3 regions of the Bacillus sp. MC1252 genome follow, and region 3 is predicted to be linked to each of the others. Evidence: riboswitches for the same ligand, from Rfam matches in the RefSeq annotation. Region 3 holds a riboswitch; each other region holds the start of a gene.
The links. A riboswitch is a leader RNA that binds a small molecule or an ion and turns the genes downstream of it on or off. The one in region 3 is predicted to bind S-adenosylmethionine.

Region 1 (4,441 bases), 1.4 Mb from region 3:
ATCAAAAAAGACGCCATCCTTGCCTTGAATGGCAAAGATTCCGTGCCCACTCACAATAAACCGTACTTCGTCATCTGTATGATGATGCTCACGCTTAAAGTTTTGGAGCAGCTCATCAAGATTTGATGTCGCATCAGATAATGAAATCACGTCCTGCGCTTTGTACCCTCTTCGTTCAGATATATTCTGTATTTCCTTTTGGAAAACGGTCAAAATTTCTTCTTTTTCCTCATCTGTTAAATCATACTTTTCTGATAACCGGTTTGGCAGCTTTTCAATATCCCAATGTTCATAAATGACCCCTTGTTTTTCTAAATATGCCGCTACCTCTTGTTCGTTTTCAAGTAATGTGTTCTCTTCATTATGAATAAAAATCGTCGCCATGTGTTTTTCCTCCTTTTTATCTAACAAGCTGCTTTTGATAAAGCGTTAATTTTAAACGATAGCTAAATAAAAATTCATAAGCCTCTAACACTCGTTTTGCTTCAAATGCTGTTTTTCCCCAGACAGTGATGCCATGATTGCGAATGAGCACAGCACCTGATTCCGTCTCTTCTGTAAGGTGCGCTGCAAATTGTTCTGCAAGATGCGGAATATGGGCTGGGTTTTCTATAATAGGAAGAATGGCTTCTGCATCCTCTTCCCAATAACCAAGGGCTTTTATGATTTCGTTGCCTTTAAAACGAACCTCTCCTTTATCCCCATACAACTCTGAAATGACATTATTATCGATTGTGTGGACATGGAGACAGCAGCCTGCTTTCGTCCGCTCATACACATATGTGTGAAGCAGTGTTTCGGCCGATGGTCTGAGCGGTTGATTTGGATCATCAGGCTGACCTGCTGCATCCACTAAAACAAAATCTTCGTCCGTTTCTTTTCGTTTATCTTTGCCGCTTGCCGTCACCAAAAATGTGATTGGATCATCCGACACCTTAATAGATAAATTGCCGCTTGTTCCGTAAAACCAGTCTCTTTGTGCCAATTCACGTTTGACGTCTGCTAGCTCCTGCCATCGTTTACTCTTTGCGTCAGCCATTCCTTCACTTCCTTTATTTGAACAAATTGCGCTTTTAAATCGATAAATGTTTCATACTCCTTATGTACGAGCCCGAGCTCTTTACACTCATTCAGCAAATAGTCACGCGCAAACGTGAGATCCGCATGTTTTGCTGCCTCAATATCGGTCACTGAATCTCCGATCATGATAATGAAGTCATTTTCATGAGTCAGCTCTCGAATGATCGAGGGCTTGCAGCAGCCACAGCCATTTTGACATTCTGAATCGCAGTCATGCGGCCATTCAATCTGAATATGATCTTCTTTAAATGATGCATGATTGCAATAAATATCGGCTGGATCTACAATGCCTTCGAGTATGGGATAGACAAAAAAGTCCATACCGCCGCTTAACACATAGAAAGGAATGTCTGCTTTTTTTACATCATCAACAAATTGTTCGAATCCATCTCGAATCTCTGTATCTTCTAAAATAAACGACTGAATGGCTTCCTTCTGATCACTCGTTAGTAATTGAAACATCTGTCCGACGCCTTCTTGAATCGTGATCTCTTTTGACAGGACACCATCCTTCAGCTTCGTCCATTCACTTGGTGCAAACTGCTTCATGATGCGAATAATATTATCATTTTTCGTAATCGTTCCATCAAAATCACAACATACAATTGGTTTTTTCATTTATTCTGCTACCCTTCCCCAAAGATCAAGTGCTGCTTTTAAGTCTTGGCAAGATGATGCCTTTTCTTGGATGGGCTCTTCATTTATCACCGCATCAATAATGGATCGAAATGCTTTCCCTCCGCCGATGGCTCCCCGCGGATGTCCGTGAATTCCTCCACCTGCGTTAATCACATGATCGAATCCAAAATCTTTGATCAATACTGGAACCATACCAGGGTGAATGCCTGCTGATGGGACAGGGAACGTTTTTTGAACCGTATCCTCTTTTACGCAAGCTTCATAGATACCAAGGGCATCTGTTTTCGGAAGTGCGACCGATCCATAAGGAGATGGAAAAAGGCTCAAATCAGCGCCAGCATATCGATTTAATGTACCTAAAAGAAGCGAATGTGAGAACCCATATTCAGGAGATGATGTAAACGCGCCACTCACTGCTGGATGTGCCATAATAGGCAATTGAATGTCTGGGTCCTCAGCTAAGCTTTGCATGACATCAAGTCCGTAGGCAAAGACGTTGAATAGAAGCGCATCTGCTCCAAGTTCAGCGGCCTTCCTTGCTCGACCTTTAAGATCAAAGGTTCTGCCAGTTAAATTAACGGCGTACAGCGTTAGGTGCCCTGTCTCTTCATATGTTTCTTTTAATATCTTTTTTCCTTCTTTGATTCGTTCTTCAAAAGGGGCTAATGGACTTTCAAATAAAATTTCATCATCTTTGATGAAGTCAACACCGCCTAATGCCTGTAAACGGAGCTGCTCTTTTAAATCCGCCATATCACGGCCGATCACGCCTTTAAAAATACTCATCAATAACGGACGATCAAACACATCTAATTTCTTTCGTATCCCCTCTATTCCAAATACCGGTCCAGGCAGCTTTCTTTTAAACCTATTCGAAAATTCTATATCGACAAGCTTTACTTTCCCATCTAGTGAAAGCTTTCCAAATATCGTTGTTAAAACGGCTGGTAAGTCTGCTGAAAAGTTAGCCTCAGGATAAGCAATTGTTACCTCTGATTGATACAGGCGATTTTCAGCTGATGCAACCTTTTCTGTCACTTTCTCTACTCGGCCTTTATGTTTTTTAAGCTGCTCCTTTTTGAGCTGCGGCAAATCCGTCCATGATCCAACTGTTAAACCAAGTGCGATCTGCTCCGCTTTACGGTCAATTTGTTCATCCTCTCGGTGTGTTAATACGTATGTTGCCAGTAATTCACTCACTAGGAATCCCCTTTCGATTGCGTCCTCTATATGTTCAATAAAAAAACCTCTTTAAGTGCTTGGGCAGCGCCTTAAAGAGGTTTCGTCTCATTCATCCGAATCTTATCTCTCAGCGCCTGCTGCAAGAATTAGCACCGTGCTTCATGGAAGTCGGTTGCCGGGCTTCATTGGGCTAGTCCCTCTGCCTACTCTTGATAAGAATATTCAATTTTCTTCAATATTGCCTGAATTATCCCACCATTTTTTTACGTTGTCAATGGCTTTTTTCAAATAGCTGCAAGGCAGCGATGCGCTCTGCGGCTTCTTTTAACCGCTTCTCACTTGTTAAAAGCCCTACTCTGACGTAGCCTTCACCGCCAGCACCAAAGCCATTCCCCGGCGCCACGACAACATGCGCTTTCTCTAATAATAAGTTAGAAAAGGATTCAGATGTAAATCCTTCTGGCACCTTTAACCAAGCAAAAAATGATCCCTTTGGAGCACTTACGTCCCAGCCAATCTCCTTGCAGGCAGCGATCCATGTATTTCGTCTTTTTTCATAACGATCATTTTGCACCTGTACGCACGTTTGATCGCTTAAAAGAGCTTCTGCTGCTGCATCTTGGGTAGCTTTAAACAGTGACACAAACAGATGATCCTGATAAAGCTCGATCGCTTCAATGACAGAGGGATTTCCTGCTGCAAAACCAACTCTCCAGCCGGCCATATTATATGTTTTGGACAATGTGTAAATTTCAATACCCGTCTCTTTCGCTCCATCTATTTGCAGGAAGCTGACCGGCTTTTCTCCATCGAATCCAATGCCGCCATATGCGAAATCATGGACAACACACAATTTGTGATCTTTCGCAAACGTAACGGTTTCTTCAAAAAATGCACGACTTGCAGTGGCACCAGTCGGATTGTTTGGGTAATTTAGGTACATCAATTTTGCCTGTTTCTTATCAGCCTCAGGCAATAGATGGTAGTCAGGTAAAAAATCATTTTGTTCAAGAAGAGGCATGGTGACCATATGAGCTCCAGCAAGCACAGCGCCTGACCAGTAATCAGGATAACCAGGGTCTGGGACAAGCAGCGTATCACCCGGATTCAGTAAGCATTGCGGCAGCTCAACAAGTCCCGCTTTCCCGCCAAATAAAATGGCGATCTCCGTCATCGGATCAAGCGTGACGCCATATTCTCTTTCATAAAAGGCTGAGGCGGCCTTTTTTAGTTTCGCCGTCCCGCGGAATGAAGAGTATTGATGATTTTCAGGCTTTGCTACCGCTTCCTGCATGGCTTTTACAATATGCGGAGGAGTTGGCTGATCAGGATTTCCCTGGCCTAAATTAATGATATCAGCTCCTTCCTGCACTTTTTTCTGCACTTTTTGGACAAGCGACGCAAAAAACTGTTTCGGTAAATGTTTCAACACATCTGATTGCTGGAATTCCATTTTTTTCACCTTCTATTCAAGTTACGTGACAATACACTCACTGTAATGGATTGTTTTATGAATTGTAAAGCAATTTTGAAAAAAGAT
Region 2 (4,441 bases), 220 kb from region 3:
TTTTCTTCGTTCAAGTAAGGAATATGTTGGAAAAAGTTCGCATCCACTTCTTTTTCAGCTAACGCTTTGTTGTACATTTTATAATCGCTAAGCACTTTCACTTTTAAATCGTAGCCTTTTTCTTTTAGAAGTGGTTTTGCTTCTTCAAGAATCTCGGCATGTGGTGTTTTTGAAGCCGCAACCGTGATGGTTTTGCTTTCGCTTGCGTTATTAGATGAACCGCATGCAGCTAAAATGCCTGCAAATGCTAGAAATAGTGCACTTAAAATCAATTTCTTCATGAATAAATCCTCCCTTAACGTTTATCAATTTTATTTGTAATCAAATCACCGATTATTTGAATAATAAAGACGATGATGAGAATAAACACAGTGGCTACTAGTGTGACATCTGTATTACCAGATTGGTATCCTTCCACATAGGCAAGGTCACCAAGTCCACCTGCTCCAATTGCACCTGCGATCGCAGTAGAGCCAATTAGAGCAATCGCTGTTACGGTAATGCCTGAAATAAGGGCTGGCAGTGATTCTGGCAGCAATACTTTAAAAATAATCGTAGACGTTTTAGCTCCCATAGATCGTGCTGCTTCAATGACTCCTTTGTCTACTTCTCGCAGTGCAATTTCGACAAGACGTGCATAGAAAGGAGCTGACCCAATGACAAGCGCAGGCAGCGCTGCATTTGGACCTAAAATAGTGCCCATTATTAGTTTTGTAAACCCTAATAAAAGAATGATTAAAATGATAAAAGGAATCGATCTGAAAATGTTGACGACTGCCCCAATAACGGTGTTAATCGGTTTATTTTCCCAAAGACCGCCTTTACTAGTCAGAAAGAGCAATAGTCCAAGGATGATACCAATAATAAAAGCAAATGCTAGTGAAATGAGTGTCATGTACACCGTTTCACCCGTTGCATTCCAAATGACATCTAGATCAACGTTCGGAAACCATTTCTCAAACATGTGTCATCACCTCAATTTCAACCTGTTTGCTTTGGATATAGGCGATGGCTTTTTCAACCTCGGTCTCTTCTCCATTAATATGGATAAAGAGTGTTCCAAACGCGCCTTCCTGCGTTTGAGAAATCTTTCCTTGAAGGATGTTCACATCGACCTCAAAAGATCGAACGATTTCAGTGATCAGCGGCTGCTCGGCAGAATCGCCGATAAAGGACAACCGTACCACCTGACCCTCTTTTACTCGCTCTAAGACGTGTTCGATTGTTTCTTTCGCTTCCTCTGGTTCAGCAAGCTGTTTCACAAATCGCTTCGTCATTTCTTCCTTCGGTTGTCTGAAGACACGTAATACTTCGCCTTCTTCGACAATGCGTCCATTCTCCATCACTGCCACACGATGACAGATTTTGCGAATGACGTGCATTTCGTGTGTGATGAGCACAATTGTCAGCCCTAATCGTTTATTGATATCGGCCAAAAGATCAAGGATGGAATCTGTTGTTTGCGGATCAAGTGCAGATGTAGCTTCGTCACATAGAAGAACCTTTGGATCATTGGCTAATGCTCTCGCAATTCCCACACGCTGCTTTTGTCCACCGCTTAGCTGAGAAGGATAAGCATTTTCTTTCCCTTCTAAACCGACCAATTTAATTAGTTCATTTGCACGGGCTCTCCGTTTTGACGTCGGAACACCTGCAATTTCGAGCGGGAACATAATATTTTGTCTTACTGTTCTTGACCAAAGTAGGTTAAAGTGCTGAAAGATCATGCTGATTTCCTGTCTTGCTTTACGAAGTTTCGCATTCGATACTTCATTGATCCGATTGCCTGCCACTTCAACAATTCCTTCTGTTGGCAGCTCCAGACCGTTTAATAGGCGAATAAGAGAGCTTTTGCCCGCGCCGCTATACCCGATAATTCCGAATATTTCACCTTTATCAATATCCAAGTTGACGTCTTTCACTGCGTCAACATTTCCGCTTTTTGAGTAGTACGTTTTTGATACATTCTGTAAATGGATCACAGTCTGCTCACCTGCTTTCTTGCTGAATCTATAGATTGCCATCACATACGTTCATTTATTCTTCGTGCTGTCATGACTCTAGCCTGCTGCCAAGTCAGTAAAAAAGACCTAACTGCAACGCAAGCAGAAAGGCCTTTTATTTCAAATACGCCTTTCTCTCATCTTTCAAAGCGTTGCGGCTTTGAGTGAATTGGCACCAATTTCAGCTATGCTGACGGTTGCCGGGTTTCATAGGGCACGTCCCTCCACCTCTCTTAATAAGAGAAAATATGTTGTTTTATGTGATGTTCATGTTTTTACTAACGTAGAATATCATGCTACCCGAGATATGTCAACGCTGTAAATCGCTAATTTCCAAGTAAACGACTACGTTATCATTTTCCGAAAAAAACCGTTCGTCAGCCAAAGCACAGCCTCTAGTCTGAGAAGCGCGCGGAATGAGCCTTTGACTTTGACTTGTCCCCTGCTGATAAGCTGCTGCAAGGACATGTCTCCATCTAATAATTGTAGAATTTCTTTCCTCTCACCATAGAAGATGAGATCCGATAACTCAATTGCAGGCAGTTTCTTCACTTCACCACGTTCATCCACAATCAATGTACAAGAGTCAGTTTCCGCCTCAAATGTAATCTTCAAGGATGATGAGGAGAGCAGCGGCTTTAACAATAATCGCTGCCCAGCGTTTCCATGGGTTTTCACTTTTTCCACATGTATAACCTCCCTGTCATTTGGTTATACATAACATTTCTCTACAAACATCGGCTTGTCCTTTATAAATAGCTCGACAAATTTTCAAATGAATTGCTTGAAATATGACAAAAAACCGCTTTATTTAGCGGTTTCAATCATTTCATGAAGATATGGAACTGAGTGAAAGGCGTAGCCTTTTTGCACAATCTCACCTTTTTTAAACAGTAGAAAGCAAGGTACACTTTCGATTTCAAATGCTTTCGCAAAGCCTGGTGAGTAGTTTAAATTGTTCTCGTAAAATGGAACATCCGGCTGCATGGCATCTACGACTGTCAGCATTTTCTTTGCCAACTGGCATGTTCCGCAAAACGGTGTATATAAGTACAAAAGAAATAAATCGTCCTCTATCTCCTTCAATTCATGCTCTTCAATCTCTTTCATATACGTCCACCCTCATAAATATTTGGAATGAACATCAATGTTTGCAGCTAATAGGATAGATGCAATGTGGGCTGACGGTGAAGCGGCCACTTCTCGGTACGTTCTGTCGACAAACAGATGAAGTGCTTCAGGGAATTCTTTTCGAAATTGCTTCCGCAGTTTGTCGCCAGCATCGTCACTGTCTGCTAATATGTAAACGTCTTTTCCGAATAAATCGTCCACGAGCTGATCCAGCTTCGATGTACTGATCGTACCATTGGTGCAAATGATGGTAACAGGTTCACTAATAACTTCTTTTAGCTTTTGTTTGTCTGATTTACCTTCTACAATGATGACCTTTTCTATCTCGACGTTCATCACGATCACCCGGCCCTTTTGACGTTGATTCACTTCTTCCTTAGATTACAATCTTTCATTCAGGTTGTAAAGATTAGGCACTTGATCATCAAAAAGACTGCAGCTTATGCTCACTGCAGCCTTAACTGTGATTAGCACCAGCCATTTTCATCGTCACAGTCTACATATTGTTCTGCCCCGTGGGTCAATGTATCAGACAGACGATAAAAACGATTTTGATCATAGGAATAACCCGATTTTAACTCATATTGATTTTCACTAATCATCGTGCCAATCTCTTCATTTTGATGATAAAGCACCATGCCGCTTTCTTTGAATCGCCCAGTGACATGCTCTGTTATATCCACCTGTTCTTTTTGAAAAGACAAATTGGACACCCCCCATAAAGGTAGAGTGTCCAATTTCACATGAATTAGTCTTCTTTTGTCATTTCTTCGTATTGCTCAGCTGTCATTAAGTTCTCGATTTCAGACGCATCAGCTGGCTCTACAACAATCATCCATGCTTTTTCGTATGGAGAGTCGTTGACGAACTCTGGGCTGTCATCCAGCTCATCGTTTACTTCAACGATTGTGCCGTTGATCGGTGCGTAAAGTTCAGAAACAGTTTTGACTGATTCTACACTTCCGAAAGGCTCGTCCGCTGTGATTTTGTCTCCTACTTCAGGAAGCTCAACGAACACGATATCGCCTAGCTCAGATTGAGCAAAATGCGTAATACCGATACGCACCTTATCTCCTTCTACTTTGACCCATTCATGTTCTTCTGAATAACGTAAATCTTTTGGTGTGCTCATTCAATACCCCTCCAGTCTTTTCTTTCCTTCTATATTGAAGATACCACAATCTGAATGAAAGTTACATCATTTCCAGACGCTTTTAAATGTATCTTCATTAAATCCAACTGTCACTCGTTTGCCGTCTGTTGTAATTGGACGCTTAATCAGCATTCCGTTAGACGCAAGTAATTCG
Region 3 (4,441 bases):
TTTAAATTCATTGGCAAGGAAGTGTGCTTTTTCTTGATAAGCATTTTGGTCTTCCCACGTTTTAGCAGGTTGAAGTACTTCATCTGGTACACCTGGAATATGAAGTGGAATGTGTAATCCAAAGATGTCGTCAGTAATCATTTCGGCATTGTCAAGGTCACCTTCGATCGCTGCTTGCACCATTGCTCTTGTATGAGCAAGATTCATTCGTTTGCCCGTACCATAGCCGCCGCCAGTCCAGCCTGTATTCACAAGGAATACTTTTGCACCGTGCTCATCAATTTTTTTGCCAAGCATTTCAGCATAGACGTGAGCTGGAAGTGGCAAGAATGGTGAACCGAAGCAAGTAGAGAATGTTGTTTCTGGTGACGTTACACCGCGCTCAGTTCCTGCTAATTTACTTGTGTAACCGCTCAAGAAATGGTACATCGCCTGTTCTTTTGTTAAACGGCTGATTGGAGGTAAAACGCCAAATGCATCAGCTGTTAAGAAGACAATAGCAGATGGATGACCTGCGATACTTGGTTTCACGATGTTATCAATCATTTCGATTGGGTAAGCAGCCCGTGTATTTTCAGTAAAGAATGTATCATCATAATCCGCTTCACGAGTTTCTTCATCAAGCACAACATTTTCTAGCACTGATCCGAAGCTGATGGCTTTGTAGATTTGTGGTTCTTTTTCTTCACTTAAGTTCACACATTTCGCATAGCATCCGCCCTCGATATTGAAGACACCTGTGCCAGACCATCCGTGTTCATCGTCTCCGATCAGCTTGCGGCTTGCGCTTGCAGAAAGCGTCGTTTTCCCAGTCCCTGAAAGGCCGAAGAATAATGCGACATCGCCTTCTTGACCAACGTTTGCTGAGCAGTGCATCGATAAAATATCTTGCTCAGGCAGCAGGTAGTTCATGACAGAGAAAATCGATTTCTTCATCTCTCCTGCATACTCTGTTCCACCAATGAGAATCGTCCGTTTTTCAAAAGAAACGATAATGAATGTTTCAGAGTTTGTTCCATCTGTTTCAGGATCTGCTTTAAAGTGAGGTGCAGATAAGATGGTGAAAGGTTTTTCGTTAGATGATGGCGTTGACCCGTCAGGTCTGATGAATAGCTGCTTTGCAAAGAGATTGTGCCATGCAAATTCGTTTACAACTGTAATCGGCATACGGTATCTTTCGTCAGCGCCGGCAAACCCTTCAAAGACAAATAGTTCATCACGTTCTTTTAAGTATGAGACAACCTTTGTATATAAACGATCAAATGCGTCTTTAGAGATCGGCTGGTTTACATGACCCCAATCGATTTTATGCTCAGAGCTTTCTTCTTTGACGATAAATTTATCTTTAGGCGAACGTCCAGTGTAAGCACCAGTTGTGGCGCGGACAGCTCCTGTTGATGTTAAAACGCCTTCATTACGTGCCAAAATCTTTTCAACAAGTTTCGGAACAGATAAATTTTGGTGCGTATTTTCTAATGAGAGCAATGACTGCAAATCTTCTTTTAAATCCACTGAGTTCATAAAAAAACCCTTCCTTTACCGTTGAATTTGTTTGTTTCGATTAGTATAACACATTGATAATAATAGTCTATACTATTTAAATATTTTTGTGTGTGTTTTTTCATTTCTGCTATGAAAATATGCTTTTTGGTGATGCTAATTGTGAGGTAAAAAAAGAGGAGAGATAATTCCTATGAAGCATTGACATGACGCAAGGGTTTAAGATAAGATATCTTATTGAACGGATACTCTTATCCCGAGTTGGTGGAGGGACAGGCCCGATGAAGCCCAGCAACCGGTTTCTTATGAAAAAGGCATGAACATGCTGAGAAACCAAGGTGCTAACCTGATGCAAGGTACAAGAACACCTTGAGCGATAAGAGTGAAAGGCATGCGATCTCAGACCCTTTCCTCGAAATGAAGGAAATGGTTTTTTTATTTTTGGGATATCATATGAACAAATTGCCAATAACATCTCTAATATAAACGTTTTCATATAAGAGGGAACGAGTTCCGTATCATATTGGAGGCCTCATCTTGGGATGATGTGGCCTTGTACAGGAGGAAATAGCCATTATGAGTCAAAATCGTCGTTTATTTACTTCAGAATCAGTGACAGAAGGACATCCGGATAAAATCTGTGATCAAATTTCAGACAGCATTTTGGATGAAATTTTAAAGAAAGATCCAAATGCACGTGTTGCCTGTGAGACCTCTGTAACAACCGGTCTCGTATTAGTAAGCGGTGAGATTACAACGTCTACTTATGTCGATATTCCAAAGACGGTACGTGACACGATTAAGGAAATTGGCTACACACGTGCGAAATATGGTTTTGATGCGGAAACATGTGCTGTGCTAACATCAATTGATGAACAGTCTGCTGATATTGCGCAAGGTGTAGACAAAGCGCTTGAAGCACGTGAAGGAACAATGACTGAAGAAGAAATTGATGCGATTGGTGCAGGTGACCAAGGGCTTATGTTTGGTTTTGCAAACAACGAAACAGAAGAGCTGATGCCGCTGCCGATTTCACTAGCGCATAAATTATCTCGTCGTTTAACAGAAGTACGCAAGGATCAAACACTTGCATACCTTCGCCCAGATGGAAAAACACAAGTAACAGTTGAATATGATGAACAAAACAAACCAGTTCGTATTGACACAGTGGTTATTTCCACGCAGCATGCACCAGAAGTGACGCTTGAACAAATTCAAAGCGATTTAAAAGAGCATGTCATCCACCCTGTGGTTCCAAGTGAACTGATTGATGAAGAGACAAAATACTTTATTAACCCAACAGGCCGTTTTGTCATCGGTGGACCTCAAGGGGATGCTGGTTTAACTGGACGTAAAATCATCGTTGATACGTATGGCGGCTACGCTCGTCATGGCGGCGGTGCTTTCTCTGGTAAGGACGCAACAAAGGTTGACCGTTCTGCGGCATATGCTGCTCGTTACGTAGCGAAAAACATCGTAGCAGCTGGCCTTGCAGATTCTTGTGAAGTGCAACTTGCTTATGCAATTGGTGTTGCACAGCCTGTATCGATTTCAATTGATACATTCGGAACAGGAAAAGCTTCTGAAGAAAAATTAATTGAAGTGGTTCGTGCGAACTTTGATCTACGTCCGGCTGGCATTATTAAAATGCTCGATCTGCGTCGTCCGATCTATAAACAAACAGCTGCATACGGACATTTTGGCCGTCACGATTTAGATCTCCCATGGGAAAAAACGGATAAAGCCGACACGCTTCGCAAGGAAGCATTAGGACAATAACAACATATAAAACCGCTTATTTTAAGCGGTTTTCCTTTTGATTAAAAAAAATTCTATAAAAAGCGTAAAAATGTGAAACGAAATCGGACAAAATACTGTCTAATTATAGGTCTACTTTTAGAAATAACATAACGTGGAGGCAATAATATGTGTGGGTTTGTTGGTGTATTTAATCACCGTCCATTGTCCGAAACTACTGAGCAGGAAGAGTTAATTAAACAAATGAATCGTCTCATCGTTCATCGTGGTCCGGATGATGAGGGGTACTTCCATGATGAGCATGTAGGATTTGGATTTAGACGTTTAAGTATTATAGATGTTGAACATGGAAAGCAGCCGCTTTCTTATGAAGATGAGAAATATTGGATTATTTTCAACGGAGAAATTTATAACTATGTGGAGCTGAAGGAAGAGCTTGTGAAAAAGGGCTATACGTTCAGCACAGATTCTGATACGGAAGTACTTCTTGCCACATATCGTCACTATAAAGAAGAAGCAGCTTCAAAGCTTCGCGGCATGTTTGCCTTTTTAATTTGGGATAAAGAAGCGCAGTTATTATATGGCGCAAGAGATCCTTTTGGCATCAAACCGCTTTATTTTACACAAATGGATGAGCAAGTGTACTTTGCTTCTGAACGCAAAAGCTTAATGGCTGTAAATGAGAACATTTTATTTGATGAGACCTCTCTGCAGCAATACATGTCTTTCCAATTCGTTCCTGAGCCAAATACACTTGATCAAAAGGTGCACAAGGTGGAGCCGGGTCATCAGTTTACACTTCGCCCGGGCAAGGAGATAGAATTTAAGACTTACTGGAAGGTTCAATTCAAGCCTGAACAAACACAAGAACAGAAATTAATAGAAGAAGTGCGCGATGCAATCTATGATTCTGTGAAAGTTCACATGAGAAGTGATGTGCCTGTTGGTTCATTCCTTTCTGGCGGTATTGATTCTTCTTTCATCGTGTCTGTTGCAAAGGAATTTCACCCTGAGCTGAAGACGTTCTCTGTTGGCTTCGAGCAGGATGGTTTTAGTGAAGTGGATGTGGCAAAGGAAACAGCTGATAAGCTAGGCTTACAAAACTTTAGTGCCGTCATTTCCCCTGAGGAATATATGAACGAGCTTCCGAAGATTGTTTGGCATTTAGATGATCCTTTAGCTG

Region 1: linked by a shared signal. The riboswitch ahead of mtnW (2,3-diketo-5-methylthiopentyl-1-phosphate enolase) and the one ahead of metK (methionine adenosyltransferase) in region 3 are both predicted to bind S-adenosylmethionine.
Region 2: linked by a shared signal. The riboswitch ahead of ACYH0L_RS15110 (methionine ABC transporter ATP-binding protein) and the one ahead of metK (methionine adenosyltransferase) in region 3 are both predicted to bind S-adenosylmethionine.

Annotation. Positions count from the first base shown of each region.
Region 1 covers NZ_CM166369.1:1,273,216-1,277,656, reverse strand. The annotation lists gene ACYH0L_RS06410 (1,2-dihydroxy-3-keto-5-methylthiopentene dioxygenase) at 1-384, opposite strand, end outside; gene ACYH0L_RS06405 (methylthioribulose 1-phosphate dehydratase) at 401-1,039, opposite strand; gene ACYH0L_RS06400 (2-hydroxy-3-keto-5-methylthiopentenyl-1-phosphate phosphatase) at 1,003-1,698, opposite strand; gene mtnW (2,3-diketo-5-methylthiopentyl-1-phosphate enolase) at 1,699-2,919, opposite strand; SAM riboswitch class I at 3,019-3,120, opposite strand; gene ACYH0L_RS06390 (pyridoxal phosphate-dependent aminotransferase) at 3,173-4,354, opposite strand.
Region 2 covers NZ_CM166369.1:2,916,050-2,920,490, forward strand. The annotation lists gene metQ (methionine ABC transporter substrate-binding lipoprotein MetQ) at 1-281, opposite strand, end outside; gene ACYH0L_RS15105 (methionine ABC transporter permease) at 296-964, opposite strand; gene ACYH0L_RS15110 (methionine ABC transporter ATP-binding protein) at 957-1,982, opposite strand; SAM riboswitch class I at 2,138-2,246, opposite strand; gene ACYH0L_RS15115 (SCP2 sterol-binding domain-containing protein) at 2,349-2,690, opposite strand; gene ACYH0L_RS15120 (thioredoxin family protein) at 2,811-3,113, opposite strand; gene ACYH0L_RS15125 (toprim domain-containing protein) at 3,126-3,470, opposite strand; gene ACYH0L_RS15130 (YusG family protein) at 3,602-3,838, opposite strand; gene gcvH (glycine cleavage system protein GcvH) at 3,883-4,266, opposite strand; gene ACYH0L_RS15140 (arsenate reductase family protein) at 4,333-4,441, opposite strand, start outside.
Region 3 covers NZ_CM166369.1:2,698,386-2,702,826, reverse strand. The annotation lists gene pckA (phosphoenolpyruvate carboxykinase (ATP)) at 1-1,521, opposite strand, end outside; SAM riboswitch class I at 1,749-1,883, shown strand; gene metK (methionine adenosyltransferase) at 2,077-3,279, shown strand; gene asnB (asparagine synthase (glutamine-hydrolyzing)) at 3,427-4,441, shown strand, end outside.